Regions from separate parts of the Staphylococcus sp. FW104-15G4D genome, predicted to be linked through region 2. Evidence: predicted binding sites of a transcription regulator. Region 2 holds the regulator's gene; the other holds the start of a gene.

Region 1 (9,747 bases), 910 kb from region 2:
CTAAAAGTTAATTTATAAGGAGGTACATCTAATCTATGCCTAATATTCACGGTTCAGTCATTGATAAAGAGACAAGATGTACTCACTATCACTCTTTTTTAGATGTTATTGCAATTAAATTTAAATGTTGTGACAAATATTATCCTTGTTATAAATGTCATGATGAACATGAATCACATTCTATACAAAGATGGACTGAGAAAGAATTTGATAAAAAAGTTATTATGTGTGGTGTGTGCAACCATGAAATGAGTATTCACGACTACATGATGGTTGAAGTGTGTCCTAAATGCAAAGCACATTTTAATAGTAGATGTAAATTTCACTATCATTTGTATTTTGAAATATAACTTACTTTAAAAGTTTTTAATAGTCATTTTGTAACTAAGGTTAAGCAATTGAGTTTGTTTAACCTTTTTATTATATAAAAATCAAAAAACCTTTAGTTATACAACACGGTAAGTATTGTAAACTAAAGGTTTTTCTTCTTATTAGGTTAATATTTATTATTCATCGAATACAAAGTCTTCATCTCGTAGTGCTTCAACATTTAATGCTAACGTATAGCCGTCACCTTTTACTGAGAAGAAGTCATGGTTCTTAGTAGATGTATCTAAAGCATTCTCGATAATTGGATTAAATTCACGTTCTTCAAAATAAGGTTCAAAACCTAAGTTAGATAAAGCCTTATTACCATTATAACGAACATAGTTAAGTACATCTTCAGTTAAACCAATATCATCATATAATAAGTGTGTATAAGATACTTCATTATCATAAAGTTCGTTTAATAACTTATACATTTCTTGATCTGCTTTTTGCTTTTCACTCTCTGACAGCTCATTGCGTAAGCTTTGAGCATCTAAACCAGTGAAAACACCGTGAATTGATTCATCTAATAAGATTTTACGAATAATTTCACCAGAAGTCGTCATTTTACCTTGACCAGCAAGGTATAGCGGATAGTAGAAACCAGAGTAAAATAAGAACGTTTCTAAGAATACACTTGATACTCTTGCGATATATTGGTCAAAAATTGATGCTTCTTTTCCCCAAAGCTTATGATAGTTGTCGATAATTTTATCTGATTTATATTTTAAATGAGGTTCTTCAATTACCCATGTGTCTAACAAATAGTTCGTTTCACTAGACGGAAGTAATGTTGTGAAGATATGAGAATAACTTTTAGCGTGAATTTGTTCCATCATAGCCATAAATGAGTATACAGCTTTTTTTCTTAAATCAGTCGTATGTAACATAATCAAAGGCATTCCATCGTCTGCTTGATGCGTATCTAGCCCTGTTAATCCTGCTAAAGCCTTTTTAAATGTTTCTTTTTCAGAATCTGTCAATGTTTTCCAACTTGCTATATCTTTTGAAACTTTAAACTCTGTTTCGACCCACATTTGTGAGATGTTTTGACGCCAAAACATATTCGTCATATCTTCTTGGGTGTTCCAGTTGACCGCTTTCATGTAAATCCTCCTGTCATTATTATGTATTGCATAGAGAATTTCAACCACACTAAATATGATAAACATAATTAGCAGTGATTGAAATTTCTAGCATTTTATTTAATTTAAAATATTAGATTGCACAGCTTGTACATTCTTCTACACTAAGTAATTTGTTACGTGTATAATAAAGTGATTTTAGTCCTTTATAATGTGCGTAAACATATAATCTTGAAAGTTCACGTGTAGAAATTTCTGAATTTACATATAGAATTGTTGAAATACCTTGGTCTACATGTGTTTGTATTGTTGAAACTAAATCGATTAATTTCATTTGATCAGTATTAAATGCTGATTTGTAATACCACATTGTTTCAGGTGATAGGAAAGGCATTGGATAAAATGTTTCAGCATTTCCATAAGTACGACGCTCAATTTGATCTACAATAGGCATTACAGAGCTTGTTGCATTTTGCACATATGAAATACTTTGAGTAGGTGCAATAGCTAAACGGTAAGCATGATAAAGACCATATTGTTCTACTTCTTTTTGTAGAGCTTTCCAATCTTCTGAAGTTGGAATATCTAAACCATCGAATAGCTGGCGAACTTTTTCAAATTGTGGCTCAAATTCTTGTGAAGTATAGAATTCAAAATATTTGCCATTAGCATAATCTGATTGGTCAAAATCTTGATAGCTTTCTCCGCGTTCTTTAGCTATTTCCATTGAACGTTCTATAGAATAATAGTTCATCATCATGAAGAATATATTAGCAAAGTCTTTCGCCTCTTCAGACTCATAACCGATTTTATTTTTTGCTAAATATCCATGAAGGTTCATTACACCTAGACCTACTGAGTGCAACTCACTATTAGCTTTTTTAACACCTGGAGCATTTTGTATATTAGCTTCATCACTCACTACAGTAAGTGCATCCATACCAGTGTGAACAGAATCTCTGAATTTACCTGATTCCATAACATTAACAATGTTTAGAGAGCCAAGATTACAAGAAATATCACGTTTAATCTCATCTTGTGTACCATAGTCATTGATAATAGATGTCTCTTGTAATTGGAAAATTTCTGTACATAAATTACTCATTTTAATTTGACCAATATCGGAGTTGGCATGTACTTTATTTGCATTATCTTTAAACATTAAATACGGATAACCAGATTGTAGTTGAGTTTGTGCAATTGTATTTAACATTTCACGTGCATCTTTTTTCTTCTTATCAATGTTAGGATTAGCAACCATATCATCATAATATTTCTCTAAATCAATATCATCTAATGTCACACCATATTCTTGTTTTACAGTATGTGGGGCGAACATATAGAAGTCTTTACCTTCTTTAGCTAAATCAAAGAACTTAGAAGGAACAATAAGACCTGTTGAAATTGTAGATAAACGTAAATCTTCATCAGCATTGACCTTTTTAGTATCTAAAAATTCTTCCACATCATAATGGAAAATATTTAAATATACAGCACCTGCACCAGGTCTTTGACCTAATTGATCGGCATAACTAAATCCACCTTCAAGTGCTTTAGCTACTGGTAATACACCTTTAGCAACACCTTTAATACCTTTGATTGCCTCTCCACGGGCACGTAATTTTGATAAATTAATAGCGACACCGCCACCAATTTTACTTAGTTGCTTCGCTGTTGAATCAATAAAGTTAATAGAATTTAAACTATCATCAACTTCTAATAAGAAACATGAAACGAGCTCACCGCGACGTGCACGACCTGCGTTTAAGAAAGTAGGCGTTGCTGGTTGATAACGTTGTTCAACCATAGAAGAAATAAATTGTTTTGCTTGTTTAGTATCACCATTAGCTAAATAAAGGGCAACAATTGCAACATGTTGATTATAGTCTTCTAAAAATTGACTTTTATCGTTTGTTTTTAAAGCATAGTCCTTATAGAACTTACTTGCAGACATGTAGCTAGCGAATTGAAAATGGATTGACTTAGCATATTCAGTAATTTCTCGTAATTCTTCTTCAGAGTATTTCTCAAATACATTGAAATAAAAGTCATTATCCACAAGGTAATGTAAACGTTCAATTTCATCATCGAAATAAATTGTTTTATCGTGGATTTCTTCAAGATAAACTTTTAATGCTTCCTGATCCTTCTCTAAATCAAAGAAACCATTATCTTTCCGCTTTGTTACTTCATTATTTAGTTCAATATGATTGTATTTCTTCTCGTTCATGGTTTTCATTGAAATTACCCACCTTATCCTTAAATTCAATTACATCATTGTTCGTACCTTGTACTTCAAATTTCATAAGTAGAGGAACATCATAGTCCTCTGAGATTGTACGGCCTGCTTTAGCAAAATTTTGCCCCCAATTACGATTTCCGCTTGCAGCTACCGCTTGTAATTGAGCGTGATTAACTTCTAAAAAAGATTGAACAGGTTGTGGCACTTCTCCAAATCCAATAGTGCCAGTAACTAAGATATATGGTTCATTTACTGGTTCCGTACAATTGTCTTGAGTAATTTCTAACGTGTCATCAATTTCTGCTCGCTTTATAAAACGTCTAACATTTCCAGAAAATGAGAAATATACTACTTTCATTGGATCACCTTCTTTCTTCAATCTTTAGTTGTCGTGTCTATATTGAGCATTCACAAACTCAAAAAATAAAAGCACCACTAGTATAGAGGTGTAAACCGTTATGATTTTTAATTTCTAAATATTCTTATTTCTTGTAAAAGAAAGTTTATTTTAATGCCTTTAGTATGTCTTTAAGTTTATAACCACTACATATAGTACTTAAAACTTAAATAATACTAAATGATAAATTGCTTTATTTGTAACTGATTACTAATTTTGCAATGATTTATCATTTGAATTAGTGTGATTTTGCATTAAAATTAATTAATTTCCCAGTATTAACTTTTAAACTCTAAACACTATATATAGTGTTTGGTTTTAAAAGTTAATACTATATTCTGTGTTTCATTATACATAAGTAGAATGTTTAATGAAAGTTAAAGTTTAATGACGAAAAAACTAAAATTTTTAGAAAGTGCACCACTACGTGTTTAAAGACTAATATTCTGAATAAAAAAATTTTTTCAAGTTTCTTTGCTTGCATTTTACTAAAATTTAGACGTACCTGTTCATTGTGTGACCTGGTAAAATCTCAATATGATAGTATGCAACATATATATACCAATTTGAATATTAATCACTTTCATTACCCACAATTGAGTTGCTTAATAGTCTAGCACTTACTAACAGAACATGTGTTCGTGTTATTATTATAAAACGTCTCTTTTTAATTTGCAAGTACTCATGCATAGCTCCTTTATTTATGCTAATATAGTTACGTTAATCTTATTGTATTGAGGCGATAATATTGAATCCAAAAGTAAAAGGTATTATTGCTATATTAATTTCTGCTATTGGATTTAGTTTTATGTCTGTATTCTTCAGACTTGCTGGAGACTTACCTGTCTTCCAAAAATCTTTAGCTAGAAATTTAGTAGCTATGTTTATACCTCTATTTTTTATCATAAAATATAAGCAACCTATATTTGGTAAACTGAGTAGCCAACCTTTATTGATTTCACGTTCTACACTAGGTCTCATAGGAGTATTACTGAATATATACGCTATTGACCATATGGTACTTAGTGATGCCGATACACTTATGAAATTGAATCCTTTCTGGACAATTCTCCTAAGTTTAATCTTTTTACATGAGAAGGTTCGTAAATATCAAATATCAGCGATGATTATCGCTATATTAGGTATGTTACTCATTGTTAAACCTGAATTTTCATCATCAGTGATTCCATCAATAGCCGGCTTATTTTCAGGTATATTTGCTGCGTCAGCTTACACATGTGTTCGTGCACTTAGTACACGTGAAAAACCTTATACAATTGTATTTTATTTCTCATTATTCTCAGTTGTTGTCTTAATACCATTCTCAATTTTCACATTTGAACCTATGACAACTGTCCAAGTTTTATACTTGCTTGGTGCAGGTTTATCTGCAGCTGTTGGACAAATAGGTATCACACTTGCATATAGCTTTGCGCCTGCTAAAGACATTTCAATTTTCACATATGCTTCTATAATATTCACAGCATTATTTGGTTTCATCTTATTCGGAGAAACACCAGATATGTTAGCTACTTTAGGTTATGTTGTTATTATTAGCGCAAGTTACTATATGTTTGAAAAGGCACGACGAGAATCAAATATAAAAGAAAGTTAAAGGAGCTAAATTAAATGGCACAAGGGCGTCAAAAAAATGAACTTCAAGATATTACTTTACTAGGAAATCAAAACAATACGTATGATTTTAATTACAGACCAGATGTTCTAGAAACCTTTGATAACAAGCATCAAGGTCGTGACTACTTCGTCAAATTTAATTGTCCAGAGTTTACATCGTTATGCCCTATTACAGGCCAACCAGATTTTGCAACAATTTATATTTCATATATCCCTAATGTCAAAATGGTTGAATCTAAATCATTGAAACTATATTTATTTAGCTTTAGAAACCATGGTGACTTCCACGAAGATTGTATGAATATAATTATGAATGATTTGATTGAACTTATGGATCCTCATTATATTGAAGTTTGGGGTAAATTCACACCTAGAGGTGGCATCTCAATTGACCCATATACAAACTATGGCCGTCCTAATTCTAAATATGAAAAGATGGCTGAACATCGTTTGATGAATCACGATATGTATCCTGAAAAGATTGATAATCGATAAATACCACTATCCTCCATTAAAATTAAATGTTTAATGGAGGATTTTTGTTATAAAAAATTATTTTCAAATTTGATAAAAAAGTATTGCACTTTGACGCGTTAAAGCGTATTTTATTTATATTGATTTATTTCTACACATGCTTATAATTAATCAAATAAAGACACATATTATCTTATAAATGTAGTAAAATCTATAAATTGACTGAATATTCATATTATTTTTATTTTTTGAAAATTGTTGAAACTTATTATTTACAATAGTACAATCGTTTTTAAACAATTAAATATGGTATTAGGGGAAGAAAGGATGGGATGATATTATGACAACGAATAATTCCCATGAGCAAGCAGTTCAAGAAATACCTCAACATGGATTCTTTGGGCATCCTCGAGGTTTAGGCGTACTCTTTTTCGTAGAGTTTTGGGAGCGTTTTAGCTACTACGGCATGAGAGCGATGCTTATTTTTTATATGTATTTTGCGATACAAGATCATGGACTTGGAATCGATAAAACTACGGCAATGTCTATCATGTCTGTATACGGGGCTTTAATATACATGTCTTCTATTCCAGGAGGTTGGATTGCGGACAGAATTACAGGGACACGTGGTGCAACTTTAATAGGTGCAGTTTTAATAATTATCGGACATATCTGTTTAAGTTTACCATTTGCAATGTTTGGCCTATTCGCTTCTATGTTCTTTATTATTGTTGGTTCAGGTTTAATGAAGCCAAATATTTCAAATATTGTAGGTCGTTTGTATCCACAAAATGACGTGAGAATGGACGCAGGATTTGTTATCTTCTATATGTCTGTTAACTTTGGCGCACTTGTTTCACCTATTATTTTGCAACACTTCATTAATGTTAGAAACTTCCATGGCGGATTCTTAATTGCTGCTATTGGTATGGCATTAGGTTTAGTTTGGTACGTATTATTTAATCGCAAAAATTTAGGTAGTGTAGGCATGAAACCAACAAATCCACTATCACCAACTGAAAAGAAAAAATACAGTATAATTATAGCGACCATTACAGCAGTTATAGCGATAGTAGTTATCATTTCTTACATAACTCATACACTATCATTCGATCTAGTTAGTAATTCAGTACTCGTTTTAGGTATTGCATTACCAATAATCTATTTCACTACTATGATTCGTAGTAAAGAAGTAACTGATATTGAACGTTCACGTGTAAAAGCTTTTATTCCTTTATTTATTTTAGGTATGCTTTTCTGGGCAATACAAGAACAAGGCTCTAACGTATTAAATATTTATGGTATAGAGCATTCAGATATGAAATTAAATTTATTTGGTTGGAAAACAAACTTCGGTGAAGCCATCTTCCAATCAATAAATCCTTTGTTTATCTTATTATTTGCACCAGTCGTATCTGCAGTTTGGCAAAAATTAGGTAAACGTCAACCTAGCCTACCAATGAAATTTGTTATAGGCGCTTTAATGGCTGGCGCATCATATATTATGATGGGTATTATTGGTAATATTTACGGAAACGCGCATTTCTCAGTAAACTGGGTAATTCTCTCATACATCATATGTGTCGTTGGTGAGTTGTGTCTTTCTCCTACTGGTAATAGTGCAGCAGTAAAATTAGCACCGAAAGCATTCAATGCTCAAATGATGAGTTTATGGTTATTAACAAACGCATCTGCTCAAGCATTTAATGGTACATTAGTTAAATTAATAGATCCATTGGGTCAAACGAATTACTTCATTTTCTTAGGTGTTACTACAGCTGTAATTACATTTATTATTCTTGCTTTCAGTCCTAAAATTATAAAAGCGATGAAAGGCATTCGTTAATCGTATCTCTAGCTACAAGTCGATTATTTTCGACTTGTGGTTTTTTTATTTTATAATAGTTATAATTTCTAATTATTTGCTTTTGTTACTCGAAAAAGGGTAACCCTTAAACTAAGAGAATTTTACGAAAGTAGGCATTCAAAATGGAAAATAAATATAACCATGGTGTCTTGTTTTATCATGAGCATAGTGGCTTAAAAGATATATATGAAGGACTTGGTGAGGTAACCAAATCACTTAGTTCAATGTGTAAGCACTTATCAATTCAGTTAAGTGAAAACGAAGGCGACATTATCAAATACTGTGAATCTATTAAGAATGATAAATATGGTTCAGAAATAGATATATTATTTATTTTAGGTGGAGATGGTACTGTTAATGAACTGGTAAACGGTGTCATGCAACACGATTTACAATTACCAGTGGGTATTATCCCAGGTGGAACATTTAATGACTTCACTAAAACATTAAACTTAGACTCTAACTTTAAAAATGCAAGTTCCCAATTACTTTCAGCACAAGTTGGTTCATATGATGTAATGAAAGTTAATGATACATTTGTCCTTAACTTTGTTGGTTTAGGGCTAATAGTTCAAAATGCTGAGAATGTCCAAGAAGGTTCTAAGGATGTTTTTGGCAAGCTAAGTTATATTGGATCAACAGTAAAAACACTAATGAATCCTAGTAAATTCAACTTTAAACTCAACGTTGATGGAAGAGAAGAAACTGGTAATACCTCTATGCTTCTTATAGCTAATGGCCCAAATATCGGTGGCGGACGCGTTCCTTTAACTGACCTCTCTCCTCAAGATGGAAAAGTTGATACGTTTATATTCGATGATCAAAGTTTTAGTATTTTAAATGATATTTTTAAGAAAAGAGATAGTATGAATTGGAATGAAATTACTGAGGGCATAGACCATATTCCAGGTCAACATATTTCTCTATCCACTGAACCTAATATGAAAGTCGATATAGATGGTGAGATTAGTTTAGAAACACCTATTGAAATTGAAGTTTTACCTAAAGCAATACAACTTCTTACTTTTCCAGAATTTGGTAAATCATAAGTTGATTTATTTAGGCTAAGTATTTGATTTAAATAAAGTTAATTATTTACTCGCAACTTCATGAATATAAATCAATTTTAAATAAGAAAACATAAAGTTTTGAATAATAGTGAACGGCAACCTCTATTGAAATAACAATTAGAAGTTGCCGTTTATATGTTTTATAAAGAAATTCTAGTTACCTAAGAAATAATCTTCAACGTCTTTCCAACCACTTACACGGTCAAATCTATCATCATTTATATTATGAGATGCTGTAAACATAATTGATTTACCTTCAAAAATCTCAAGTTGCTTTGGATTATCATCTATTAAATAATCAGCATTCACAATATTTTTTCTCCCACAAAATACAAAGTGTTGTGGGTTTAAGAATGGGAAGAATTCTAATAACCATTCATATTTATCATGAAATGATGTTGGCACATCCATTGCTGCTGTAGCTATATATACGTCATAATGATGATTTAATTTTTCAACTACGTCTTGAGCGTGTGGCATCACTTTCAAACGTCTAAAGAAACCTGGCTCTCTTAATATTTCAGTCACTAATCCTTCATGTTCAGGCATCATATGTTTTAATTTTTTACCATTTAAAGATTCGATGGAAATCCCAAGATTTGCTCTCT
Region 2 (9,747 bases):
AATGGTCCGATAATTTCATCTCTTACCCATGGTGTAACCTCTTCAGCACCTATATCATCAAGCATAAGTATATTAGCTTCACGCACACGTTCTAGTTTCTTTTCAAAACTACCGTCTTTGAAGCCACCTTTTAAAGTACGAATAAATTCAGGTAAGTAAACAATAGTGGATGAAATCTTCTTCGATTTGAGTTGATTAGCAACTGCACCTAATATAAATGACTTACCTGTTCCAAAAGGGCCATACAAATATAATCCTTTTACTTTTTCATTATTAGCTATATTTGTGCATATTTCATCTGCAGCCATCGCTACGTCCAAACGATCACGTTCAGTCATGTAAATATCTTTTAATTTTGCATCTAATGTATCACGTTGCATATGATGTGAGGTGATGAGTTGAGAGTTAAAGCGTTCTTCATCATGTTTAATTTTACATGGACATTTCAAATATCTAATCTTAATTCTTTCATTTTCTATATACAACTCAGGTACGTGCCCTTTAACAAAATTAGGACATTCTTCAAAACGATGACCATCATAATGCTTCTGTTGATCTTTATACTCTTGTAAAACATTTAAATCTTCATCAATCATTGCATTCGTAAGTTGAGATTGATGTTGCTCTAGAAACTCTTTAACATCTGGGTCTTTTATAACATTTTGCTTGATTTTCTCAATACGTTTATTTAAGTCGTCTGACGCACCCATTATGTTCTTGAAACTTTTCATTACTCATTGCCCTCCTCCCATTTTTTATTCAAACGTTCTAAGAATGCTTTTCGATCTTTTTCTAATTTTTCATCTTTTGTGGTTGAATCTTTTGTAGCTGATGAATTTGATTGAGCCTCTCTATTTTCAAGCCATTTTGGAGTTTTCTCTTTTGAAATAAGTTGCTTGTTTTGTCTGGAATAGTTTCTATTCCCTTTGAAATTTTGGTCATAACTTTTAGGTTGATTAACTTGAAGTGCATAGTTGTACGCTTGCTTAGCTGTTTTAATATCTTTTTTCTTCCAATTTGATGCAATTTCGAATATGTAAGATTTGGGTAACTTCATATCTTCTTTTAGCATAACAAATTGCAATAGTATATTAATCACACCGAAACTCATTTTTTCTCTATCAATTAATTCTTCAATCATACTTTTTTGTGATTGCGTAGGTTCAGAACCTGACCAACTCGCTAACATATCTATAGGACTAGTTTCGTCTAATAGTTGTAACCATTCATCAGTATTATCTAGGGGTGTATCTTTTTCTTGAGTTGATTTATCAAAAGACTCACCTTTCAATTGTAATTTAGGCAAATGATTTTCGTGTTCAATCAAATAATATGATCGTGCTTGCTTGCGCATTTCTTCAAATGATAATTGTTGTGCACTAGTAATTGAATTTAATATAACTTTTTTCATTCCATCGGCAGTCAAACCATATAACGTAGCCAATTGAATAATTAATTCTTTAGCATCTTTAGTTACGATTTCATTACTGATAAAGTGTTGATTTAACATATGGCTCAACATTTCGAAATCAAATGTCTCATTGGATAAATCAATACCACTATAGTGATTAGCTTGTTTAAGATTAGATAAATCTTGATTCAAAACCTTTTTGGGTACATTAAAAACTTCAGTAAACTTCCTAGTCGTTTGTTGATAATGACTTAAATCCTTTTTGTCTTTTTCAAAATGATTCTTTAAAGACTGATAACGATTTTTATCAACTTCACTATATAAAAAAACAGATAACATAGGATCATTAAAAAATTGATAAGCTGTAGGAGGTTGTATTAATTGATATACAAATCGTGTTTGCTGCTCTTCATGCTTAACAAAGGTTTTAATTAACCCGATAGCTTCTAAATAATCCATCTGCTTTCTAAAGTCTAAAAGATTGATTTTTAACTCATTCATAAATATGTAATGAGTGAGCGGATAATGATGATGGTCGTCTACAAATTGATTGATAAAGTGATAAAGCCCTATAGATTGCGGACCGATTAACGGCGTAAAGAGACGGTTCAATATTTCTAAATGTTCTGTCGTTAATTGAAATTCTTTGATGACTTCGAAGCTATCTTGAGGTCTTAACCCATACTCATACGACTGTAATCCCATTTAATAATCACTCCGTTTATTATCACTCAAGATTCCTTGCATTGAAGCAAGTAATTGGTCAACGTCCTTAAACTCTTTGTAGACAGATGCAAATCTAACATATGAGACTTGATCAACATGCATTAATAATTTCATAACATGCTCTCCTATATCTCTTGAGGATATTTCAGTTTGACCTTCGTCACGTAATTGCCATTCGACTTTATTGGTAATATCTTCCAATTGTTGGTATCTTACTGGTCTCTTTTCACAAGATCTCACTAACCCATTTAATATTTTTTCTCTTAAAAATTGTTCTCGAGTACCATCTTTTTTAACAACGATAAGCGGACTTACTTCAATGTGTTCAAAAGTAGTAAACCGAGTTCCACAATTTTCACATTCTCTTCTTCGTCTTATTGCATTTGCATCATCTGCGTGTCTAGAATCAACTACTCTAGAATGTGTTGAATTACATTTTGGGCATTTCATTTATGTCACCCTCTTAAGTTTGATTAACGTACATTATACTACATAATTGTATTGTAAAAAAGAAAGGTTATTTACGCTAGAATTTAGATTTTAATGCTATAAATATAGATTTTTAAATGATATTTTACTATAAAATTGAATCTTTGGATAAATGTTTAAAACAGAAATTTAAATTAAGTTAATTACGCTTTCTAATGTTTTTATTATAAAGATATAAGTCTTACTACAAATTTCCAAAAAGAAAGCTGTCAACAAAGGATAAAGATCAACCAATATGAGTTAGATGAATACTAACTTTATGATTGTTCATACTTTGTCGACAGCTTATAATTACATGTCTTATACTGTTTTTTAATTATACTGCTTTAACAGTGGCCACTTTCTCAATCAGTTCTCCAATTTGTTCAGCTACTTCTACAACACGATTAGAGTAACCCCATTCATTATCATACCAAGCAATTACTTTTACTTTATTCTCACCCATAACCATAGTAGATTGAGAATCTAAAACTGCAGAATTAGGATTCGTATTAAAGTCTACTGATACTAAAGGTGCATCTTCAACATCTAAAATGCCATCTAAGTCCGATTGTCTAAATGCTTCATTTACTTCTTCAGCAGTGACATTTTTTTCTAAATCAACGACTAAATCAACAAGTGAGACATTCTTAGTTGGAACACGTAAAGCCATTCCATGAAGTTTCCCTTCAACTTCTGGTAACACTTCTTTAAGCGCTTTAGCGGCACCAGTTGAAGTTGGAATAATACTTTCATTGCAAGAACGTGCTCTACGTAAATCCTTATGAGGATTATCAATATTTTTTTGATCGTTAGTAATGGCATGAACAGTTGTCATTAAACCATTTACAATGCCAAACTTATCATTCAAGACCTTTGCAACTGGACCGATACAATTGGTAGTACATGAAGCATTACTAAAGATGTCATATTGATTAATATCAAGTTTGTCATCATTAACACCTTTAACAATCATTTGTACCTCTCCACCTTTTGAAGGGCCTGTGAGTAATACTTTCTTTGCACCTGCATTAATATGAGCAATGGCTTTATCTCCATGATTAAATTTACCAGTAGCTTCAATAACAATGTCGATATCTAATTCATTCCATGGTAAGTTTTCTGGATTTCTATCAGAAACAAGTTTAATTTCATGATTATCTACTTTAATACCATTTTCTGTTGCTTCAACTTTTTTATCATATGTACCATGAGTTGTATCATAATTAATTAAATGTGCAATAGTTTCAGAAGGATAACTTGCATTAATCGCTACAACATTTAAGTTTTCGTTTTTTAAAGCTATACGTAGCACCATTCTTCCAATTCTACCCATTCCATTAATCGCGATATTCGTTGACATTAAAAAGCACCCCTTGAACATTTATTTATATGTTATACTTTATGAAATTAGTATAACATATTATCTGTCTTTTGAAAGCGTTTCCCTATACTCATGTTCGAACTTTTATCTATCATTTTAAATAAGTTATACTTATTATTTAACATACAAAAATAAAAAACGTACACAAAACAATGCTTTGTGTACGTTAACTTTATTAATCGATATAACCTTCTTCTTCAAGAAGTTGTTGTAAATTTTGTTTTAATTCAAGTTTATCACCTAGATTGTCTATGACATGATCCGCCATTCTACTTTTCTTATCAATAGATATTTGACTATACACACGTGCCTTAGCATCTTCTTGTGATAAATCATTTCTTTCCATTAAACGTTCAATTTGAATACTTTCAGAAGTGTAAACTACCCAAACTTCATCCACAGTATCTTGTAAATCATTTTCAAATAACAAAGGAATATCCATAATGACATTGTATCCCTCATTTAGGTAGTGATTCTTCTCTTCTTCCATTATTTCTCTAACAATAGGATGAACTATCTTATTAAGTTCTATTCGTTGTTCTGGATTATTAAAGACAAGTTCTCCAACATATTTACGATTCATCTCACCATTGTCGTCAATAGCTTCTTGACCAAATTTCTCTCTTATTTGATCTAATCCTTTTGAACCCTTCTTAACAGCTTTTCGAGATGCAACATCCGCATCAACAACCTTAAATCCATAAGCAGTTAATAATTCTGAGACTGTTGATTTACCAGTTGCGATTCCACCTGTTAGTCCAATAATCTTTGGCATATTTTCACGCTTCCTTTATTTCTGACAATTTGGGCAAAAATGACTATTTCTAGTGGCAATCACTTTTGTTTCTATTTCATGCCCACATGTTTTACAATATTTCTGTTTATAAACATTTAAATGCAATTGCATTTCTCCGGTTTTACCGTCAGCATGGCGATAATCAGAAATACTTGTTCCACCGTATTTAATACCCTCTTCAAGAACTTCTCGAACATAATAAAATAACATCTCTTTTTGTTGATGACTCAATGAGTTAGCAATTTTATCAGGTCGAATACCAGTTCTATAAAGTGCTTCACAAGCATAAATATTACCAGCACCGGCAATCACTTTATGATCTAAAATCATTTGTTTAATAGGTTTATTAGCGTATTTATTAATATCAAAACAACTCAGATAATGTATCATTGCTTCTTTATCAAATGGTTCTGGAGCTATTTCTAGAAAAGGAGGATAACTTTCATAATTGGCAATATTTCTAATTTCTCCAAAACGTCTAATATCTGAGTAAACTAATTTTTTACCATTGTTAAGTTCGAAAATCACTTGCCAATGTTTACGGTAATTTGGCGTTCCAATTTCTTCTAAATCATCTACTACAAAAAATCCTCCTGCCATACCTAAATGACTTATCAAAATTCTATGATCATTGTCTTTTTCAATATGAAAAACGATGTACTTACTACGCCTAAGAACTTCAGATATAACATAACCTTCAGTTAATTTTTTAAAACTATCTAACTCTATACCTTTTATAATTGTTTCTCTTTGATTATTTTTACCTTCGATTACCTTCTCTGAAAAAATAACTTTATCAATTTTTTCATTTATTACAAAAGGTTCTATACCTCTTTTAACATGTTCAACTTCTGGTAATTCTGGCATATTTTAATCCTTTCCTTATTTAGCGTCATACCATGTTGGTCCATAACTTGAATCTACTTTTAGAGGTACATCTAAATCTAAAGCTTGTTCCATAATTTCTTCAACAAACTTACTAAAATCTTCGACTTCAGATTTAGGCAACTCGAAAATCAATTCATCGTGAACTTGCAATAATAATGTCGCGTGATAATTAGTATCTTTAACTTTTTCATAAAACTTAACCATAGCTAATTTAATAATATCTGCTGCGCTACCTTGTATCGGGGTATTCATTGCTGTTCTTTCTGCAAAACTTCTTAAGTTGAAATTACGACTTGTAATATCTGGAATATAACGACGTCGATGTAGAAGTGTTTCAACATATCCATCTGCTTTTGCATCTTTAACAATGTCAGACATGTATTGTTTTACACCAGGAAAACTAGCTAAGTAATCATCTATAAAAGCTTTCGCTTTTTTACGTGTAATTCCTAAACTTTGACTTAAGCCATAATCACTAATTCCATACACAATACCAAAGTTTACTGCTTTGGCTTGTCTACGCATTAAACTATCTACTTCATTAGCTTCTACGTTAAATACTTTCATAGCTGTCGCAGTATGAATATCGTTACCATTAATAAATGCCTCTTTCAAACTTTCATCTTGAGTAATATGTGCAAGCACACGTAACTCTATTTGTGAATAGTCAGCCGATAAGATTACGCTATCCTTATCTGTAGGTTTAAAGGCTTTTCTAATTTTTCTTCCTTCTTCTAAACGAATAGGTATATTCTGTAAGTTTGGATCTACACTTGAAAGTCTACCTGTTTGTGCTAACGTTTGATTAAAACGTGTGTGAATTCTCTGATCTTTACTAATCACTTTTTGTAATCCTTCAACATAAGTTGATTGTAATTTTGACAATTGTCTATACTCCAATATATGTTCAATAATTGGATGCTCTCCCTGCAATTGTTCTAATACGTCTACTGCTGTTGAATAGCCTGTCTTAGTTTTCTTGATAACAGGTAGTTTTAGCGTTTCAAATAAAACTACTCCTAATTGTTTAGGAGAATTAATATTAAATTCTTCTCCTGCAGCTTCATGAATGTTTTTAATTAAAACATCTAATTTTTCTTGGATTTCGTTCTCCATTTGTTTTAAGTCTTCAACATCAGTATAAATACCAATTTCTTCCATTTCACTTAAAATTTTAGCAAGTGGTAATTCTAAATCTTTGAGTAACTCAACTTGATTATACTCTTCTAATTGAGCCTCCATTTCAGGTTTAGAGTTAGCAATTGCCTCTGTGATTGAAGCTACATGTTTATTTAATACTTCTTCTTCAGGAACTTGATGTTTTTTCCCCTTACCGTAAACTGACACATTATCTTTAACATAATTCTGTCCATAAAGTGAAACTACTGATTTTACATCATCTATTGAACGAGAAGGATCAATAATATAACTAGACAACATTACATCAAACTGCACATTTTGAATATCGATATTTAAACGATGCGCAGCCACATAAGTTTTTTTGGCATCGTATACAGTTTTAGTCGTATTTTTATCTTCTAACCATTGGACTAAATCTTGATATTGCTTAATATCTTCAGCATTAATGACCACATGTGAATCATCAGCATAAAAACCGAATTTTAGGATATTATCTTTAAGATAATTTGTGCCCTCTAATTCAAAATGAATAATTGCATGCTCTAAACTATCAAAGTTGATATGTTGAAAATCCGATTCAATTTCAAAGGTCTTTTCGTTAACTACATCGTTATTAGCTTCTTCATCAATATCTGCCAATAATTGTTTAAATTCAAGCTTTTTAAACAATTCTATTTTGTTAGTATTATCATCTTGATTTTCTAATTTTGTATCATTTAGATTAACATCAATGGGACTTTCAACATTAATTGTAGCTAAGTCTTTACTCATCAAGGCATCATCTTTACTATTCACGAGTTTTTCTTTTAATTTTTTAGCTGTGACATCATCAATATGTTCATAAACACCTTCTACAGAAGTAAATTGTTTAAGAAGTTTGATTGCAGTCTTTTCACCAACGCCAGCAACCCCTGGAATATTATCTGAAGTATCTCCCATGAGACCTTTCATATCAATGATTTGTTTCGGTTGTAGCCCATCATATTTTTCAGCTATAAAACTTGGCGTGTAGTGATCTACATCTGTCACACCTTTTTTTGTGTAATAAATTGTGACATTATCAGTAGCTAATTGTGTTAAATCTCGATCCCCTGTAATAATAATCGTTTCGAAACCAGCCTTATCAGCCTCTCTACTTAGCGTGCCAATAATGTCATCCGCTTCATAATTTTCTAATTCATAGTGTTTAATGTGATAAGCATCTAATAATTGACGAATATAAGGAAATTGTTCACTTAATTCTGGTGGTGTTTTTTGACGTCCACCTTTATATTCACTGTACTTAGAATGTCTGAAAGTAGTTTTACCAGCATCAAATGCAACTAAAAAGTGATTGGGTTGTTCTTCTTTAATAATTTTCTCAAGCAACATCGCAAAGCCATATATAGCATTTGTATGAATACCAGCTTTATTAGAAAGTAATGGTAAAGCATAAAACGCTCTAAAGCTTAAACTGTTACCATCTATTAACACTAATTTATCCAAAATACGTAACCTCCAGAACTGATTTACATACATTTTAGCATACATAGGAACGCTTAACGAATATAGAGTTTAGCGGTCCTTAGTGCATTTGCATCAGCAAATGTAATCCTTTACTAGCACAATTGAACATTGAAATACTTAGTACCACTTACGCATTAGTCTTTAGCTAATGTGTTCCTCTTTTTTACGCTTAACGAATTTAAGACTTCTAACATAAAGTTAAATGTATACAACAAAAAGCTTTTCAAAAGAAGAAACTGCAATGTCAAAAATGACATCGCAGTTTCTCAAATTATTCATCTATAAAAGTAACTTTGAAGGTCGAACCTTCTCCAAGTCTACTATTTATGTTGATTCGTCCGTTATGGGCTTCGACAATATGTTTAGTTATTGATAAACCTAAACCTGTACCGCCAGAATCTCTACTTCTCGCTTTATCTACTCTGTAGAAACGTTCAAAGATATGTTTTTGATCCTTGGCGCTAATACCAATTCCGAAATCTTGAATTTCTAAATTAACCTTTTTACCCTCTCTAAATACTCGTACAATTACCTTATTGTCCTCAAGAGAATAATTAATCGCATTTGAAAGTAAGTTAGTAATAACTTGAGCAATTTTATTTTCATGAGCTTCTATAATGACATCTTTTTCAATTTCAGGTTGAATTTCAATATTTTTATTTATAGCTTGAGTCTGCAAGTTATCAATCGTATTATAAGCTAATTCAGATAAATTCATATAATTCGTTTCAATCTCGGTTTGTTGTTCGATATGCGATAAATCCAATAAATCCATAACTAACGATTCTATTCTATTAGATTCTTTCAAAATGATGTTCAAGAACATATCAAGAGATTGCTCATCATTTTTAGCACCTTCTATAAGCGTCTCCGCAAAACCTTTAATAGAAGTAATTGGTGTTTTCAATTCATGTGACACATTAGCCACAAACTCTCTTCTAAGATTTTCTAATTTTTGAAGGTTAGTAATATCATGAAGTACGACAACCATACCTTGTAATTTCTTCTTAGATTTGGACAAAATTGGGACACATGATACATCAAAGTATTTAGTATGTACATTATTTATGTCTACTTCAATTTGATCATAGATTACCTTCTCAGTTCTAAAGCTTTCTATTATTAGCTTCTCAATACTATCATCTATAAAACCAATATAATTCTTATTTTCAACCTGTTGATCCGGACTAAATACTTCATAGTAAGCATGGTTCGCAACAACTATTTCGCCATGTTTATCAATCATTAAAACAGAACTTGGAATATTCTCAAGTGTTGTTTTCAAACGATTTGATTGTATTTTTTGACTATTGTTCAATTTCTGCAATCTTCTGGCTAGCTCATTCGTTGTTACAAAAAGTGCTCGTGTTTCCTTAACATTACTTTCAGGAACACGAACATGATAATAACCATCTGCCAATAATGATG

What was found. The regulator NrdR, encoded in region 2, represses ribonucleotide reductase genes. The targets are predictions, from matches to a motif close to AACACNATATATNGTGTT.
Region 1: the regulator NrdR is predicted to act here: its motif matches at 4,236-4,253, upstream of nrdI (class Ib ribonucleoside-diphosphate reductase assembly flavoprotein NrdI).

What each region holds. Positions count from the first base shown of each region.
Region 1 is NZ_JBYTCH010000001.1:218,963-228,709, reverse strand. Features, by position in the region: gene murB (UDP-N-acetylmuramate dehydrogenase) at 1-11, shown strand, start outside; gene AC3WQX_RS01110 (CHY zinc finger protein) at 36-350, shown strand; gene nrdF (class 1b ribonucleoside-diphosphate reductase subunit beta) at 507-1,475, opposite strand; gene nrdE (class 1b ribonucleoside-diphosphate reductase subunit alpha) at 1,588-3,693, opposite strand; gene nrdI (class Ib ribonucleoside-diphosphate reductase assembly flavoprotein NrdI) at 3,656-4,054, opposite strand; gene AC3WQX_RS01090 (DMT family transporter) at 4,842-5,708, shown strand; gene queF (preQ(1) synthase) at 5,723-6,223, shown strand; gene AC3WQX_RS01080 (peptide MFS transporter) at 6,543-8,048, shown strand; gene AC3WQX_RS01075 (diacylglycerol/lipid kinase family protein) at 8,192-9,118, shown strand; gene AC3WQX_RS01070 (5' nucleotidase, NT5C type) at 9,293-9,747, opposite strand, start outside.
Region 2 is NZ_JBYTCH010000001.1:1,132,891-1,142,637, forward strand. Features, by position in the region: gene dnaI (primosomal protein DnaI) at 1-731, opposite strand, end outside; gene dnaB (replicative helicase loading/DNA remodeling protein DnaB) at 731-2,116, opposite strand; gene nrdR (transcriptional regulator NrdR) at 2,117-2,587, opposite strand; gene gap (type I glyceraldehyde-3-phosphate dehydrogenase) at 2,943-3,968, opposite strand; gene coaE (dephospho-CoA kinase) at 4,165-4,764, opposite strand; gene mutM (bifunctional DNA-formamidopyrimidine glycosylase/DNA-(apurinic or apyrimidinic site) lyase) at 4,780-5,652, opposite strand; gene polA (DNA polymerase I) at 5,668-8,298, opposite strand; gene pnpS (two-component system histidine kinase PnpS) at 8,591-9,747, opposite strand, start outside.